2 linked regions of the Sporocytophaga myxococcoides genome follow. The protein of the gene in region 1 binds, or shares a complex with, the protein of each later gene. Links are inferred from orthologs where the notes say so. Each region holds a gene or a part of one and is shown on either strand. Other genes may lie near its edges.

Region 1 (3,158 bases):
TAAATCTCTAGGAGATTTAGCAGCTTTAGATATTTCAGATATGATGAAATTTAGAAATTTCGGTAAAAAATCATTAGCTGAATTAGAAGCTTTAATTGCCGATAAAAACCTAACATTTGGGATGGATTTGGCTAAGTATAAACTTGATGAAGATTAATTACAATGCGACACGGTAAAAAAGATAACCATTTGGGGAGAACCCATAGTCATAGAAAGGCTTTACTTTCAAATCTAGCCTCTTCTCTAATTATTAGTAAAAGAATTTCAACTACAGTTGCAAAAGCTAAAGCTTTGAGAAAGTATGTTGAGCCTCTAATTACAAAAGCAAAAGATGATACTACACATTCTAGAAGGGTTGTGTTTTCTTATCTTCAGAATAAAGATTCTGTAAGCACTTTATTCTCTGACGTAATTGAAAAGGTTTCAAATCGTCCAGGTGGATATACAAGAATCCTTCGTACTGGAAATAGATTAGGTGATAATGCAGAAATGTGTATCATTGAATTAGTTGATTTCAATGAACTTTACACTAAATCTTCTGCAAAAGAGGCTGGAAAAGCTAAAACTAGGAGAAGTAGAAAATCTTCTAAGGCTGGTGAAGCAGTTGTTGAAGCTAAATCTAAAGCTAAAGTTGAAAAATCTACTGAAAGTAAGTCAAGTGATAATACAGAAGCTAAAGACAGCGAATAATATAGCTATTTTAAAATAGTATAAATAAAAAAAGGATTTGACTTTTGTCAAATCCTTTTTTTATTTTGCGCAAATATATTCCTCAATGAAATACAACACTCGCAAGGAGGCCCTCCTTGTTCTTGAAGATGGCACTCTATATAAAGGCCTAGCCGTAGGTAAAATTGGTACAACCAGAGGCGAAATCTGTTTTAATACAGGAATGACAGGGTACCAGGAGATTTATACTGACCCCTCTTATTATGGTCAGATTATTGTGAATACTACTGCTCACATAGGAAATTATGGTGTTGTGAATGAAGAGCAAGAGTCTGATTCTGTGAAATTTAGTGGACTTGTCTGCAAAACTTTTTCAGATATTTACTCGCGAAAAAGTGGAGAAGGGACACTTCAGGAGTACTTTGTAAGAAACAATATTGTTGGTATAAGTGAGATAGACACCAGAGAGCTAGTAAGGCATATCCGAAGTAAGGGAGGGATGAATGCAATTATTTCTTCTGAAATACTTGATGCTGAACAACTACTTGCTGAGGTAAAGAATATTCCATCAATGAGTGGATTAGAATTGTCAAGTAAAGTAAGTACACCAAATGCATATTATGCGGGTGATGAAAATGCTTCCTTAAAAGTTGCAGTTCTCGATTTAGGGATTAAAAAAAGTATTTTAAATAATTTTACAAGTAGAGACGTATTTTGTAAGGTATTTCCTGCAACTACTTCTTTTGAGGAAATGCAAGAATGGGGACCTGATGGTTATTTTATATCAAATGGACCCGGTGATCCAGCTGCGACTATATATGCAATAGAAACTGTTAAGAAGATCTTGAATTTTGATTTACCTCTATTTGGTATTTGTCTAGGGCATCAGATTTTGGCTGAAGCTAATGGAATTCCTACTTACAAAATGCACCATGGCCATAGAGGATTAAATCATCCTGTTAAGAATCTACTTACTGGTAAAAGTGAGATTACTTCACAAAACCATGGATTTAGTGTAGATGCTGAAGCGGTTAAAACTAGTGAAACAGTTGAGGTTACTCATATCAATCTTAACGATAATACGGTAGAGGGGATTAGAATTAAAAATAAAAAGGCGTTTTCAGTTCAGTATCATCCTGAGTCGTCCCCAGGACCGCATGACTCCCATTACTTATTTGAGGAATTTATTTCATTACTTAGAAAATAAATTTTTAATTAAATTTTTAACAAAAAAATGAGCTTAATAGAACAAATCGTTGCCCGTCAAATATTTGACTCAAGAGGTAACCCTACTGTAGAAGTAGATGTAATTACAGAAAATGGGTTTCTTGGGCGTGCTGCCGTTCCTTCAGGAGCTTCAACAGGAAGTCATGAAGCTGTAGAATTGAGAGATGGTGATAAATCAAAGTACATGGGCAAAGGAGTCTTGAAGGCTGTTGCCAATGTAAATGATAAGATTGCTGCAGAGTTAGTTGGTGCTTCAGTTTTTGAGCAGAAACTAATTGATCAGATCATGATCGAGATGGATGGAACCCATAACAAAGGTAAGTTAGGTGCTAATGCAATACTTGGTGTTTCTCTTGCTGTCGCTAAAGCTGCAGCTCAAGAGGCTAGTATGCCACTTTATAGATATGTAGGTGGTGTAAATGCAGTAACATTGCCAGTTCCAATGATGAACATATTGAATGGTGGAAGTCATGCTGATAATTCTATTGATTTTCAGGAATTCATGATTGTTCCAGCAGGTGCAGCTTCGTTTACTGAAGCGATGAGAATGGGATCTGAAATTTTCCACAATCTGGCAAAAGTGTTGAAATCTAAAAAGATGTCAACCAATGTTGGTGATGAAGGAGGTTTTGCTCCTAATATTCCATCCAACGAAGAGGCTTTAAAGATCATTCTTCAGGCAATTGAAACTGCTGGTTACAGACCTGGAGAAGATGTGTTTATTGCACTTGATGCTGCTGCTTCTGAATTTTATGATGCTGAAACCAAAATGTATCATTTCAAAAAGTCTACAGGAGACAAATTATCATCTTCTGATATGGCCAATTTCTGGAATGACTGGGTTAATAAATACCCGATTGTTTCTATTGAAGATGGCATGGCAGAAGATGACTGGGCTGGCTGGAAGCAATTAACTGACCTTGCTGGTAAGAAAACTCAGTTGGTAGGAGATGACCTTTTTGTAACAAATGTTAAACGTTTACAAGAAGGAATTGATAAGGGGGTTGCTAATTCAATCCTGATTAAAGTAAATCAAATTGGTTCTCTTTCTGAGACTATCGATGCTGTAACTTTAGCTAAGAGAAATTCTTACTCAAGCATTATGTCACACAGATCTGGAGAAACTGAAGATAATACTATTGCAGATCTGGCAGTAGCTTTGAATACTGGTCAAATTAAAACAGGATCATCTTCTCGTTCTGATCGTATGGCTAAATACAATCAACTTCTTAGAATTGAAGAAGAGCTCGGAGAGATTGCTT
Region 2 (3,732 bases), on another replicon or contig:
CCTGTCCTAAACACATGAATTGAAGCAAGACCAGTGATGGTAATCAACACCAAAGAAGAGAAAAAAGCAGCATATTGATCATTTGTCTTCCTTTTGATATACCAAAAGATCGACAAAGAGAGAGTAATAAAAGAAACAATGCTTGGGAATCTTAGAGCAAACTCATTTATTCCAAATATTTTCATCGACAATACAATACACCAAATCATAAATGGCGGTTTGGTATTCCACATATCAGGACTTCCATCAAAATAAGTAGTGATGAAGTTGCCATTTTGATACATTTCTATAGCATTTACAGCTAGCCTTGATTCATCCCAAAGATTTACCTCTATTGAAGTTATATGGTAAAGCGAAATCAATAATGTTAGTAATACTATGCTCACAAAAGCAGCCCTTTTACTAAAAAAAATATTTGAATACATCTGACTGAAATAATTTTACAACGAATCTACTGGTTTTAATTTTTCCTAAAAAACTAATTATGAAATATTTCTTCCAAATTAAAATATTCCAAGAACTCATTAAATATTCACATTTCTCTTACATTTTTTCACTTTAATTACTTTTTGCCCTACATTTGTAGGATTTTTGAAATTCCTACCTGGAATTTTCTTAATCCTTTGGAATCTTAAGTTCCTAATTTTGTGTCGGTTCAAAATATTTGATTATAAAAACGCCCATCATAAATGCCAAGAGACAATAGTATCAAGACCGTCTTGATCATAGGTAGCGGTCCAATCATTATCGGACAAGCCTGTGAGTTTGACTATTCCGGTTCCCAAGCCTCTAGATCCCTGAGAGAAGAAGGTATAGAAGTCGTACTCATTAATTCTAACCCGGCTACAATCATGACTGATAAGGTCACTGCAGACCATGTCTATCTAAAGCCGCTTGAGAAAAAATCTATTATTGAGATTTTAGAAAAACACAAAATTGATGCTGTGCTTCCAACAATGGGCGGACAAACTGCACTGAATCTGGCAATTGACTGTGACAAAGCAGGTATCTGGAAAAAATATAATGTAAAAATCATCGGGGTTGATATTAAAGCAATTGAGACGACTGAAGATAGAGAGAAGTTCAGGCTTAAAATGCTTGAACTTGGAGTTGGTGTTTGTAAAGGAGAAACAGCAACGTCCTTCCTTGAGGGAAAAGAAATCGCTCAGGAAATAGGATTTCCACTTGTCATCAGGCCTTCTTTTACGCTTGGTGGTACAGGCGGTGGATTCGTGAACAGACCAGAAGATTTTGATGAAGCGCTTACAAGAGGATTACATGCCTCTCCTATTCATGAGGTTCTTGTTGAACAAAGCATCATGGGCTGGAAAGAATACGAACTTGAGCTTTTGAGAGATAACCTGGGCAATGTAATTATCATCTGCTCTATCGAAAACTTTGACCCTATGGGTATTCACACCGGAGATTCTATCACTGTTGCTCCGGCAATGACCCTGGCTGATACCACCTACCAGCACCTTAGAGACCTTGCCATCAAAATGATGAACGGCATTGGCCAATTTGCCGGCGGATGTAATGTACAGTTCTCTGTTAATCCTGAAGACGAGTCAGTCATTGCCATTGAAATCAATCCAAGGGTTTCTCGTTCATCTGCTCTTGCTTCAAAAGCAACCGGTTATCCCATCGCTAAAATAGCTGCTAAGCTTGCAATAGGCTATAACCTTGATGAATTAAGTAACGCTATTACAAAAACTACAAGTGCATTTTTCGAACCTGCACTTGACTATGTAATTGTTAAAATACCTCGTTGGAACTTTGACAAATTCAAAGGAGCAGACAGGCACCTGGGCTTACAGATGAAGTCTGTTGGAGAAGCTATGGGTATCGGAAGAAACTTCCAGGAAGCACTTCAAAAGGCTTGTCAATCACTTGAGATAAAGAGAAACGGAATTGGAGCAGATGGTAAGGAACTAACAAAACAGGATCAAATTCTGGAAAGCCTTGAAAATCCAAGCTGGAATAGAATATTCCATGTGCGCGATGCATTTGCTATGGGAATTCCTTTTAAAACTATCCATAAGCTTACTAAAATAGATCCATGGTTCTTGAATCAGATTGAGGAGCTTGTGGTACTTGAAAAAGAGATCCAAAAACACACAATAGATAATATTTCAAAAGACCTGTTGTTTACTGCAAAGAAAAAAGGCTATGCAGACAGACAAATAGCACATCTTTTGAGGTGTCTTGAAAGTGAGGTACACAAAAAGAGAACTGATTACAATATTCAAAGAGTATTTAAAGTAGTAGATACCTGTGCTGCGGAATTTGAGGCGAAAACACCATACTACTATTCCACTTTTGAAGGAGAGAACGAATCTGTCCGTTCTGATAAGAAAAAGATCATTGTGCTTGGATCAGGACCAAACAGGATTGGACAAGGTATTGAATTTGACTACTCATGTGTTCATGGAATCCTTGCAGCCAAAGAAGCTGGTTTCGAAACTATCATGATCAACTGTAATCCTGAAACCGTTTCTACTGATTTTGACATAGCCGATAAACTATACTTTGAACCTGTTTTCTGGGAACACTTGTATGATATCATTCAGCATGAAAAGCCTGAAGGGGTAATAGTTCAGCTTGGAGGTCAGACTGCACTTAAGCTTGCGGAAAAACTGGAGCGTTACGGAATAAAAATCCTCGGAACAAACTATAAATCGCTTGATCTTGCTGAAGACAGAGGAAGCTTTTCAACTCTTCTGAAAGAAAACAATATTCCATACCCTAAATTTGGCGTTATTCAAACTGCTGATGATGCTATTGAATTAAGCAAAGAGCTGGGATTCCCGCTTCTTGTAAGACCTTCATATGTATTGGGTGGCCAAAGCATGAAGATCGTTATCAACGAGAAAGAATTGGAGCAGCATGTAGTGGACATACTGAGAGATATTCCGGAAAACAGAGTACTGCTTGATCATTTCCTTGAAAATGCTTTGGAAGCTGAAGCAGATGCAATATGTGATGGAGAAGATGTTTACATCATTGGAATAATGGAGCATATTGAACCTGCAGGTATTCACTCCGGAGATTCTCATTCTGTTCTGCCTCCTTTTAACCTAAGTGAAAATGTAATTAAGCAAATTGAGGATTATACCAAAAGAATTGCAATTGCTTTAAATACTGTAGGATTGATAAATATCCAGTTTGCTGTAAAAAATGAAGTAGTATACGTAATCGAGGCAAATCCAAGAGCTTCAAGGACTGTCCCTTTTATTTGCAAAGCTTATGACGAGCCATATGTAAATTATGCAGCAAAAGTAATGCTTGGTGTAAATAAGGTTAAAGACTTCAATTTTAATCCTAAAAAGCAGGGATATGCTATCAAAATACCTGTATTTTCATTCAACAAATTTCCTAATGTAAATAAGGAACTTGGTCCGGAAATGAAATCAACAGGCGAAGCAATCTACTTCATTGATGATTTGCAGGACGACTATTTCTTAAAACTTTACTCTGAAAGGAACTTATACCTCAGCAGGTAGTTTATAGATATATGTTTAAAGTCTTAATTTCAATATTTCTTATTTATCTGGCAATTAGATGGCTCACAAAGCCATTGTTAAGGTACGCTATTGAGCGAATGGTTAAAAAAATGGCTGAACAACAAGGTTTTACCACAAATAACCAGGAGCCGGTACGTCCCAGAAAAAAAGAAGGGACGATAGACATTGATTATGTTCCTAAAAATCAGAAGAAATCGGGAAGATCGCC

The links.
Region 2: the proteins of carA (region 1) and carB are in contact, whole or in part, in a solved structure (PDB 1KEE), measured with the Escherichia coli proteins. The link is inferred for Sporocytophaga myxococcoides from one-to-one orthologs.

Annotation. Positions count from the first base shown.
Region 1 is NZ_BBLT01000002.1:500,104-503,261, forward strand. What follows is about bases 1-2,825. They hold carA (glutamine-hydrolyzing carbamoyl-phosphate synthase small subunit), read left to right. Parts: upstream 1-775; coding sequence 776-1,876; downstream 1,877-2,825. Other genes in these bases: MYP_RS06515 (DNA-directed RNA polymerase subunit alpha), read left to right, coding at 1-157; rplQ (50S ribosomal protein L17), read left to right, coding at 163-690; eno (phosphopyruvate hydratase), read left to right, coding at 1,904-2,825. Outside these bases: more of eno, read left to right, coding at 2,826-3,158. UniProt on the Escherichia coli protein: Small subunit of the glutamine-dependent carbamoyl phosphate synthetase (CPSase).
Region 2 is NZ_BBLT01000011.1:195,770-199,501, reverse strand. What follows is about bases 305-3,703. They hold carB (carbamoyl-phosphate synthase large subunit), read left to right. Parts: upstream 305-689; coding sequence 690-3,503; downstream 3,504-3,703. Other genes in these bases: MYP_RS21545 (DUF4834 family protein), read left to right, coding at 3,515-3,703; MYP_RS21555 (ArnT family glycosyltransferase), read right to left, coding at 305-386. Outside these bases: more of MYP_RS21555, read right to left, coding at 1-304; more of MYP_RS21545, read left to right, coding at 3,704-3,732. UniProt on the Escherichia coli protein: Large subunit of the glutamine-dependent carbamoyl phosphate synthetase (CPSase).